DNA from 2 places in the Lysinibacillus sp. A1 genome. Region 1 is predicted to be linked to the other one. Evidence: riboswitches for the same ligand, from Rfam matches in the RefSeq annotation. Region 1 holds a riboswitch; the other holds the start of a gene.
The links. Region 1 has a riboswitch for FMN ahead of PI85_RS12555 (ECF transporter S component). Riboswitches for the same ligand answer to the same signal wherever they lie in the genome.
Positions count from the first base shown of each region.

Region 2: linked by a shared signal. The riboswitch ahead of ribE (riboflavin synthase) and the one ahead of PI85_RS12555 (ECF transporter S component) in region 1 are both predicted to bind FMN.

Region 1 covers NZ_JSZM01000012.1:625,715-631,622, reverse strand. The annotation lists partial or broken gene PI85_RS12575 (NUDIX hydrolase) at 1-76, shown strand, start outside; gene PI85_RS12570 (hypothetical protein) at 97-294, opposite strand; gene glnA (type I glutamate--ammonia ligase) at 372-1,706, opposite strand; gene PI85_RS12560 (sodium-dependent transporter) at 1,898-3,244, opposite strand; gene PI85_RS12555 (ECF transporter S component) at 3,426-4,013, opposite strand; FMN riboswitch at 4,234-4,421, opposite strand; gene PI85_RS12550 (hypothetical protein) at 4,575-5,858, opposite strand; gene sigX (RNA polymerase sigma factor SigX) at 5,855-5,908, opposite strand, start outside.
Region 2 covers NZ_JSZM01000009.1:83,997-89,904, reverse strand. The annotation lists gene PI85_RS06755 (spore germination protein) at 1-686, opposite strand, end outside; gene ribE (6,7-dimethyl-8-ribityllumazine synthase) at 837-1,304, opposite strand; partial or broken gene ribB (3,4-dihydroxy-2-butanone-4-phosphate synthase) at 1,350-1,940, opposite strand; gene ribE (riboflavin synthase) at 1,968-2,606, opposite strand; FMN riboswitch at 2,813-2,938, opposite strand; FMN riboswitch at 3,057-3,182, opposite strand; gene PI85_RS06735 (ABC-F family ATP-binding cassette domain-containing protein) at 3,295-4,920, opposite strand; gene PI85_RS24615 (hypothetical protein) at 5,162-5,323, opposite strand; gene PI85_RS06730 (YibE/F family protein) at 5,529-5,908, shown strand, end outside.

The DNA of each region.
Region 1 (5,908 bases):
GCATTGACATTCCCAGAAGATCGATCATTTCTCTTATCTTTATTTCCATAAAAAAAGTCACGTCTTCTCGACATGACCATCCTTTTACATATAAAATTACTGGCTGTTCTCTTCTGGATGTTGATAAATAATTAAGGCAGAATGGATGACCGTTTGTTCTCCGATATAGAGGGTATTGTATTTGATATCAAGTATGAAAAAGTAACTTAAATCTAATAAAGCCCGATTAATATCATGTTCAAATTGCACAATATCATTGTTTTGAATTGTCACAACTTGAGTCGTTTGTGTCATTACCCACACCCCTTTTCCTTAATAAAGGGTATGAAAGTCAGTATAAAAATATTGGAGCTTTTTAGCTCCAATATTTTTTAGTACATCGTTAAATATTCCTCACGCTCCCAGTTATGGACCCGTGTGCGGTATTTATCCCATTCGATTTCTTTGGCAACATTAAACTTTTCATAAATATGATCACCTAGAGCATCTCGTACAACTGAATCCATTTCTAATTCAATTAACGCATGCTCTAATGAAGATGGTAAGCTATCAATGCCATTTAATTCACGCTCTGGACCTGTCATTTTATAAATATTGCGATCTACCGCTGCTGGAGGCGTTAAATCCTTGCGTATGCCATCAAGCCCCGAAGCCAAGATCACAGCCATTGCTAAATAAGGATTCGCCGCTGGATCAACTGAACGTAATTCAACACGAGTTGATAATCCTCGAGCTGCTGGTATACGAATAAGTGGTGAACGGTTTTGAGCAGACCACGCAACATAGCATGGAGCCTCATAGCCTGGGACTAATCGTTTATAAGAATTAACAAGTGGATTCGTAATCGCCGTAAATCCGTGTACATGCTGGATGATTCCTGCCATAAAGCTACGAGCTGTTGCACTTAATTGAAGTTCTGCGTGTTCATCATAAAATGCATTTTTATCCCCTTCAAATAACGAAAGATTAAAATGCATACCAGAGCCGTTAACTCCGAATAGTGGCTTCGGCATAAATGTTGCATGTAGCCCATGCTGTGCAGCAATTGTTTTTACGACTAATTTAAATGTTTGAATATTGTCGCATGCTTCAATGGCACTAGCATATTTAAAATCAATTTCATGCTGTCCAGGTGCTACTTCATGGTGAGAAGCCTCAATTTCAAAGCCCATCCCTTCTAGCTCTAAAACAATATCCCGACGACAATTCTCCCCTAAATCTGTCGGAGCTAAGTCAAAATAACCTCCGCTGTCATTTAGCTCAAGTGTCGGATGCCCCTTTTCATCCAGCTTAAAAAGGAAAAATTCTGGCTCTGGGCCCAAGTTAAAGGAAGTGAAACCCAACTCCTCCATTTCCTTTAAAACGCGCTTTAGATTAGAGCGTGGGTCTCCTTCAAATGGTGACCCATCTGGCCTTGCAATATCGCATATAAGACGCGCGACCTTACCTTTTTCAGCTGTCCAAGGAAAAATGACAAATGTATTAAAATCTGGTCTTAAATACATATCAGATTCCTCTATACGTACAAAGCCTTCAATCGAAGAGCCATCAAACATAACCTTATTGTCTAAAGCTTTTTCTAATTGACTCACAGGTATTTCTACATTTTTAATCGTTCCTAATATATCAGTAAATTGTAGGCGAATAAACTTCACATTTTCTTCCTTTACTCGGCGTATAATACCTTCTTTTGTATAATGTTTCATTTTCCACCACTCCAATGTAAATTTAATTAACACACTTTTTTTATAACTGCTTTTAAAATACATCATTTTTTTATTTTTAGCAATATGTATGTAAGGTTTTATAACATCTTTCTTTTAGAATATATTTATCTTGATTTTCGATACATAAAAAAGGCGTACCCATTGACTAAATGGATACACCTTATATATTTTTAAAATTGTAATAGCATATTAACGAACACTACGAGAATGACAGCTGGTACTATGATTACCATTAACATCCTGTAAATCGAATAATACCCCTGCCCCATCTGGCTTCCCATTAGCAGTTCTCTTTTCACAAATTCTTTATCTACTACATATGCAATAAAAATTGCAATGGACAAGTTCCCCAATGGCAGCATTAAGTTTGATACTAAAAAGTCAGTTGCATCAAAAATATTCTTTCCAAAAACCGATACATTCGCTAGCAGGCTAGAGGAAAGAGATGCTGGGATGGCCGCAAGAAAGACAACTACACCAAGACATGAAGTCCATACCAGACGAGACTTCTGACTATTTTCCATAAATGCCGCAACAATAATTTCGTATAAACTAAACGAGGACGTTAATGTGGCAAATAAGAATAATAATAAAAACATCGCTAAAAATACTTCCCCAAATGGCATTTGGCTAAATGCTGTCGGTAGCACCATAAATAACAAGCCCGGCCCAGCTGCCGGCTCTAAATCAAAAGCAAAAACGACCGGGAAAATAGCTAGTCCAGCTAAAAATGAAACAAGTACCGTTAGCATAACGACGGAGCCTGCTGAATTCGGTAGACTCACATCTTTTTTGAGGTAGGAACTATATGTAACAAGACAAGAAAATCCAACGGCTAACCCAAAGAAGGATTGCCCTAAAGCTTCTAATAAGGCTTTTCCGGTAATATTTGAGAAATCAGGCCATAAAAAGAATTTTACCCCTTCCATGGCGCCATCTAATGTGACAGCACGAATCACTAGGACAATGAACATAATAAAGAGCAATGGCATCATCCATTTATTCGCCTTTTCAATACCATTTTGGACACCTAATGAAATAACAAGTACGTTTGCTAATGTAAACAAAGCCAAACCTACAATTGTAATCCAAGGTGTCTCAATTATTTTTCCAAATAGTTCTCCAGGATCAATAGCCGGATCAATGACAGCACCCGCTACGCCTAGCCCACTATAAATAAAAATCCAGCCACCGACAACGCTATAAAATGTTAGTAATAAAAAACATCCGAGAACACCCATGCGGCCAATCCATGCCCATCCCTTTTTCATAGGAGCAATTTTTTTATAGGCAGTGATTGCCTCTGACTGTGTACCTCGTCCTAAAATATATTCAGATAATAGCATCGGGAGCCCAATTAATAATGTAAACAATACAAAGATTAAGAAAAACGCGCCTCCTCCACTTTGTCCGGTTACATACGGGAGCTTCCAAATCGCTCCTAGTCCAATTGCAGCACCTGCTGATGCTAAAATAAATCCTAACTTACTAGACCACTGTCCTTTTTTTCCACTCATCTCTTCAAACTCCTCTAACTTTCTAAACTCTTCTCTAATTTTACATGAAAATATAGCTTTCGACTAGGTATTACTAAAAAAGAACTAGTTATATTTTGACAACCCGTTACCTTTTTCTATTTTTCTTTCTATATTCCGCCATAAAAAAACCTCGAGTTCATCCCTCGAGGCTTAGTACATTTTATTTTGTTATATACATAGAACGCTGGCGGTCAATCCATTTACGCATTGTCGTAAATAATAACGCCATAATACCCGTTAATAAAATCCCTTTGACAATATTAAATGGTAAAATACCAGCGATAATCATTTTATAAAGTGAATCACCTACAACAGGCTCCATTCCTAAGAAGTAAGTGTACATTGGTAAAAATACAGCATAGTTTAAAACACTCATTCCTACTGCCATCACAATTGTTCCCATTGCTAAACCTCCAACAAGGCCAGCGATTGTTTTAAAGCGATTAAAAATAAAGCTTACTGGCAAGATGAATAAAATACCTGTTACAAAATTAGCCATATGCCCTACAGGAACGCCTGTTGGAGTGCCTGAGAAAATCCAATCCAACACATTTTTAAACAATTCTACTAAAATACCAGCTACAGGTCCCATTGTGATTGCCGCAAGTAAGGCAGGCATATCACTGAAGTCCACTTCCAAAAATGCTGGGAATGGCGGAATCGGGAAATTAAAAAGCATTAATAAAAATGAAATACTGCTCAGCATGCCAATCGTAATAAACGATTGAAGTTTGACATTTTTCTTCATAGAAAACTCTCTCCTCTTTGCTGATTCAATCTCGCAAGAAGAAAGGTGACGATCTTTCAATTGTTTCATGAAAAAACCCTTATGCGTTTAATAAAGCATAAGGGAGAAAGGCATAACGAATAAGCGTCCTCATCAACTAATTTTTGAGCACTGTTTAATAAACCATACAAAAAAAGCGCTCGGTCATAGTTCATTTCATGACAATGAATGACGATCGTACCTCCATCTTCTCCCATCCAGACTTTAACTGTCGGCCTTGGAATTTCACCAAGTCAGCCATGCGAAAATTCGCACAGGTCGCGGGCTGAAGAGTTTAACATAAATCAAGCGAGCTAATGAATATATTCATTAGCGATTTATGACTCTATTACCGCCGGTCGGGATTTTCACCCTGCCCCGAAGATGAATCATATTATTTTATTCTACAGCTTTACTATAATGAATTACGAAGTAAAAGTAAATAGTTCTGCTCAAAAAAATCCGATTAAATTGCTATGTTTTATAAATAGAAAAGGCACTCCCGCCATGCAGGAATGCCTCTCTTGTTTTTTCTTCCTTCGACTATGGTAAAAACTGTTTATTCGGTCCCACTGGCTTTGGTAAATAACCCTTTAAATCAAAGCCTTCCCAGCTTTCTTGCACAACATTATCTAAAAGGAGCTGTTGATTAAAGCTAGCAGCTGTTAACATCATGGCCTCAATTAATTGAGTAGCTCGTATTGGTTCCATAGATGTTAAATCAAGCGGAATATCAAAAGTCACAACTACACCTTCCGCTTGTTCAGTGACTGTGTATGTTACATTTTCAGGCACTACCGATGTATAGACATCATCATTTTTATTTTTCATCAGTGTAAGTGCCTCTGTGACTGTCTCAAAAGATTGACGGAAATCTGGTGATAAATATTCTGCACCATTGGAATCATGGTACAAGTAATAATTATAGTGCTTTGCATTCGTTAAGGACATTCCTTGACTTGGCTCACCTTCTTGAGAAAACTCATACGGGGTTCCATCTTCATTTTGGATTTCCACTTCGGTGTATTCAGAGTCTGAGAATGTGTCTTCCATTGTGCCTTTATATTCATTTACTGCAGCAGAGGCAACATCATAGTCATTCCCCTTTGGCAAGACATGGATAAGCTTATCATCCTTTTCCTTCAGCTCACCTTTATAAGGATGATACTCTGTAAACCCTTTAGCCTCCTCGTCAATTTGAGGAGCATACTTTTCATATATCCGTAAGGTAGAAGGCTTCTCTTCTCCAAAATCAGTAGCCACACGTTCATTTGGAATCACATACGTCATAGGAACACTTTCCGCATCACGCCCTGCCAAACCAATACGAAATACGACAGCATCTTTTACATCCTCCTCATAGACAGATGTACGTAAAGATAAAATGCGCTCATGTTCCGCAACAATACTTTTGGAATCCAGCATTTCATCCTGCGTGGCCGCTTCCTTTGCTGCTGAATCCTCTTGCATCGTCGAAAACTGAGCCGTTTCAGGCATACTCGCTTGATCTTTTTGCTCACCTTGATTGTTCTTCAATATTGTGCCAACTAGTATTGTTAGCACAAAGACTGCGGCTACACTCATATAAATCTGCATATTACGTACTTTTGATCTCGTCGTAGGCTTTTTAATGGTAGCATCTTCCTGTTGAGATGGTTCATCTTCTATAGGTTCTTGCATAGTTTCTTGAAGGTGTATATTATCTTGCAAGCGAGCATCTGCCATTAACCGATTTAATATATCTTCTTTCGAACGGTGGTCAGAAAGCTTAGGGGCATTGTTCAGTACATGTTCAAGCTGCTCATCATCAAATGGCTTATGTGTCATTGCCGTTTCGCCTCCTGTTCTCTGATCGGCTGTAGCTGTTGCCTTAAAAA
Region 2 (5,908 bases), on a different contig from region 1:
GCAAAATCGGGTCTTCCCGTATAATCATGTCTAGGGAGAACTTTAGCCGTCTGTTCAATTGCCTCCATCAGTAAATCACCATTGACGACAATATCTGTATCAATTTTTTGTAATTGTAATCGGATTTGTTCTAACATATTTAAATTCACAATGTCTTCCATATATAGTACGGCTACCGTTGTTTTAGAGCGTTGACCGATTTCTAATGTTTCTACACTAAATGAATTCGTAGGTAAACGTTTTCGTAATAAAGCTATATTAATAAATACATCTTCAATAAAATCATCTCTTGGTCCTTTTACAACTAACTCAAGCGTTGTTTCCCCCGGCTCACGATTAGGTCTATTTGAAATATCACTGGAATAAATCAAATGATCTTCCTCAAAATATAATAAGACATGGCCTTTGTAGACTCTTGTAATCATATCTTCTTTCTTAGTGACCTTTTGTAAATAGGGCACATGAAGATGCTGTTCGATAAGCTCCTCTAACGTTTCATCAGAACCACAGTTAAATAAGGATTGAACACGTTCGACCACAACCGTTTGAAGGAGTTCTTCGTCTATCATAGCATCACAGGTTATCATATGGACTGTATGTTGCTGAAATTTATACTGTTGGAATATTATATCAGCAGAGCGTTGAAATAGTGATTTCAACATTTTCAAATTCATCATTTGTTCCATTGAAATACTTCTCATCTCCTACTGAGCCTGCTCGAATTTAGTACATTTATGAAAACTACGACATGTAATAAATATACTTAGGCATATTTTTCCCATGGACATAAAAATTATTCAAGAAACAAATACTGTGATAACCTATTTAGGATGCTCTTAACCAATCATTTTTTGTAGATTAGCCATCTCAATTGCCGATATCGCGGAATCATAGCCTTTATTACCTGATTTTGTTCCCGCACGCTCAATCGCCTGTTCAATATTTTCTGTTGTAACAATACCGAAAATAACTGGTACATTGGTCGTTAAGGATACATTCGCAATACCTTTTGCCGACTCATTACACACATAGTCATAATGTGTTGTAGAACCACGAATAACAGTCCCTAAACCAATAATGGCATCATATTTCTTTGTCTCTGCTAATTGTTTCGCAATAAAAGGCACTTCAAAAGCTCCTGGCACCCATGCAACATCAATGGATGCTTCATCTACACCGTGTCTTTTTAATCCATCCATTGCACCATCTAATAATTTGCTTGTAATAAACTCATTGAATCGACCTACGACTACCGCAATTTTTAAATCCGTCCCAATTAATTGTGCTTCAAATGTTTGACCCATTTTTTTATATCTCCCTCGTTATTAGTTTGTTGTAAATGATTGACTACGATAAGCGGCTAACTCCTCAATGGAAATCATTTTTAATCCATGATGTGCTGCATACTTTGTCAACTCATCAAAGCGCATCATGTGACCATCATCTCCCATAATTTCACAAATCACTCCAGCAGGAATACTGTCACAAAGCTTGGCTAAATCAATGCTCGCCTCCGTATGGCCCCTTCGCTCTAAGACACCATTATCCTTTGCGATTAGTGGAAAAATGTGTCCTGGCCGACGAAAATCAGTTTTTTTTGCCTGAGACCCCAACATTTTTTGTATAGTGAATGCACGCTCAAAGGCACTAATTCCCGTTGTTGTGTCCATATGATCGATACTTACGGTAAAGGCTGTTTGATGGTTATCCGTATTATGCTGAACCATTGGGTGCAGATCTAACTGATGTGCTAGCTCCTGCGAAATCGGCGTACAAATTAGCCCTTTGCCATAAGTCGCCATAAAGTTGATCGTTTCCGGAGTAATAAATTCAGCAAGCGCTAGAAGATCCCCCTCATTTTCCCGATCCTCATCATCCACTACGACGATTACTTTCCCTTGCTTTAAATCCTCTATGGCATCTTCAATTGCATGTAGCACTATTTTTCATCTCCTCATTATGTGATTTTAAAAACCATGTCGTGCTAAATAATCTCTAGTAATCATTGACTTGCCTTGCCCATTTTTCATTTCGTTTAAAATATATTTACCGACTAAATCTGTTTCAACATTGACGAAAGCGCCCACTTTTTTCATACCTAAAATCGTTTCCTTGTAAGTATGAGGAATCAGTGAAATCGTGACCTGATTCGTTTCAACATGAAAAATTGTTAAGCTTGTGCCATCAATCGTTATGGAGCCCTTCGGAATACAGAAATTTGTTAGTTCCTCAGACAATTCGATATCAATATAAACCGCGTTGGCCATCGGACGTTTTCGTAAAATCTTCCCAACACCATCGACATGACCAGCAACAAAATGGCCCCCAAATCGCCCATTAGCAGACATCGCACGCTCCAAATTAACCGGATCCCCTATTGTTAGCTGATGTAAATTTGTAGCTTTGACGGTTTCAGGCATAACATCCATCGTAAGCTCTTGATCCGTAAAATGAGTCACCGTTAAACAAACACCATTGACCGCTATACTATCCCCTAATCCCACATCTTCAGCAATTTTAGATGATTGAACCGTAATTTTCATACTGTTCTTATCGCTTTGCAAGGCTTTAATAGTGCCAATATCCTCCACAATACCTGTAAACATTTATTTCACCTGCTTTCACACTGATCTTTCATAGCTTCTATCTGTGGTTTTTGAGTTTTTATCCGTCACTCTTACGTTTCTATCCGTCTCCCTTCTTAAAACTCATATAAAAAGAAAAACCCCTTTGACAAAGGGGTTTTGGGAGTATAAGACATCAATAAATAAGCCTATTTGGATATACATTTTTTCCATAGACTAGTATCTTATTTGTTCTTCTCCCATCCAGACTATCACTGTCGGTTTTGGATTTGCACCAAATCAGCTTGCGCTCACGGACTTTGAATTGCTTCATCACCGCCGATTGGGAATTTCACCCTACCCCGAAGAACATCTTCTATTCAATTGATTGGCTAAATAAAAAAACTCCCCAACATATTTGCGGGAAGTAGTGTCATAAATGCATAGTTAAATAGACCTTCTAAATTACATTGAATTTAAAAAGCTCGCACTTATACCCTTCTCCCATCCAGACTGTTACTGTCGGTTTTGGATTTGCACCAAATCAGCTTGCGCTCACGGACTTTGAATTGCTTCATCACCGCCGATTGGGAATTTCACCCTACCCCGAAGGATCATTTTATTTAGCTAGTTCTTACGATAACACTATTTAATTATATTATCTATACTTCTGTTTGTAATTTTTTTAAAAAGGGGCCACCTCTTGCTATAGAGGTGGCCCCTAAATCCTTTAATGGCTTATTTTTTGAACATAATCATCATAATTTCCCGAAAAGGCCGTCATCCCAGTTGGTGATAATTCAAGCAATTTATTGGCTAGCTTATTAAGAAAATAACGATCATGAGAAATGTATAATAAGGTGCCATCAAACTGCAATAGCGCCTCCTCCAATACTTCCTTACTAAATAAATCAAGATGATTGGTCGGCTCGTCCATTATAAGTACATTGGCTTTTTGCAAAATAAGCTTTGCTAACGCTACACGTGCTTTTTCCCCACCGCTAAGGGAGTCTATCTTTTTAAATACATCCTCTTTCGTAAATAAAAAATTACCGAGTACTGATCGTATTTTTGCCTCTTCCATTGAAGGGAAAGTACTCCAAACCTCTTGTAATACCATATTATTAGGATGTAATGTCTCTTGCTCTTGATCATAATAGCCGATTGTCACACCATTTCCCCATGTGATAACGCCACGGTCCGGAGACAATTCATGTAATAACGCCTTCAAAAGCGTTGATTTCCCCACACCATTTGGACCTACTAATGCGACCCGATCGCCTCTATCCAATGAAAACTCAATATCTTGCAATAATATTTTTTTGCTATCTTCTAGCTGATAGGAGAGCACTACATCTTTTACCTTCAACACTTCTTTATGAGATCTCTTATCTGTAGCAAATGTCATTTGTGCGTGTTTTAGATCCTTCTGAGGCTTTTCAAGACGATCTATTCGTTCAAGCTGCTTCCTTTTGTTCTTAGCGCTTTTCGAGGAAGTAGCCATCGTAATATTCCGCTCAATATAATCCTCCATTTTGGCGATTTGCTGCTGTTGCATCGTATATTTTTTTTCCATTAATTCGCGATTTTTCGCCTTGCTTTCCACATACTTAGAATAGTTACCGCTGTATGTTGTTCCATGGGTGCGTTCAATCTCATAAATTTTATTGACAAGGGCATCTAAAAAGTAACGATCGTGCGAAATAACAATAATAGCTCCCTGATAGCCACGTAAATAGCTTTCAAGCCAATTTAAAGTCGCAAAATCCAAATGGTTAGTTGGTTCATCTAACAGCAACAAGTCCGGCTGCTCTAGTAAAATTTTAGCAAGTGCCAGCCTAGTTTTCTGTCCACCACTTAATGATTCGATAAGTGTGTTTGTTGGGATGCTACCAAAGCCCATACCATTTAACATACTATTTATTTTTGCCTCAACATCATAGCCACCTTGCTGTGAAAACCAATCTGACTTGCTGGCATATTTCGTCATTACTTGTTCTAGCTTTTCATGGTCATTTATGCAGGAAGGCTCACCCATCTGCATTTCCAGCTCTCGGAGTTCCTTTTCAGCCTCTTGAAGCTCAGTAAATGCCCCAAGCATTTCAGTCCAAATCGTATGGTCTGGCTGCAACCCACTATCTTGTCGTAAATAGCCTAGTTTCATTCTCTTCCCTATAAAAATATCGCCTTCATCATAGGGAAGATCCCCTGTAATGATCTTTAGTAGCGTTGATTTCCCTGCCCCATTTACACCTATTAGTCCAATCCGATCGCCATGTTCTATTTTCATGGTTATCTTTGAAAGAATTGGTTCTCCCAAGTAGCTCTTACTAATTCCATTTAATTGAAGTATCATTTTTTCAATCTCCTTATTTATTTTATCCATTACTACTGAGCGAATTGCTCAAGAAATAAATGGACATATAAGGTTACACATCACTCTTCACTCCTTTCAAACACAAAAAAGGCGCCGTCATAAAACGGCACCTTACAAACATCCCTATGAGAAAAAGGGCATGTTAAATTTTATAATTAAACAAAAAAAGCGCCGTTACGAACCGGCGCCTAGCAATCTATACATCCCATTTAATTGGATGTCAATCAGTAAGAAATAAAGAAGGCAAAAAGCAACCGGAACCTGCATCGATATGAAATTTGCTTAAAAAAGGGCACACTTCTCCCTTAGCCAGCAAATCCCCACAAAGATTGTAAGATTTTACCTCTACTTCAGTTAAACCTTTCGCACAAACAGTTTCCATTACTTCGCCCTCCCTTCGTATTTATAGTATTAAATAATCTAACATATTTTTTCTAGAATACAAATGTCCTCCCGCTTTTTTTAGCATAAATGCCTTGGAATCTATCATTCCTATCGTTAAACTTGAGAATATATTGGAACTTACAATTCTTAAAATCGTTCCTGTACAAGTGACTATTCAGTCCACTAATTTGGAGGTCATTCCATTGCACTATTTAAAAAACATAACCTATAAACAACGTATTTTCTATGCCTTGTTATTACTTGGCTGTGCACTATCTATTTTTTTCGTTCATCATAATGAACAATTTTATGATAGACCTATTGCTGAAATTCTGAAAGTCAAAGTGACAGATTCTGAGCCAATAACAGATATGTATGAGAATGAAGATATGTTGTATACACAGCAAATTAAAGCCGTACTTAAAAATGGGCAGCACAAAGGACAAACGATTAATTTAACGAATGACTATTCTTCATCTGGTGCCTTTGATCAAGAATACCATGTCGGCAATGAAATCTTTGTCGCCATAGACGCACATTCAACACAATCAGAGTTAACGGGCACCATTCTCGATTTGAAACG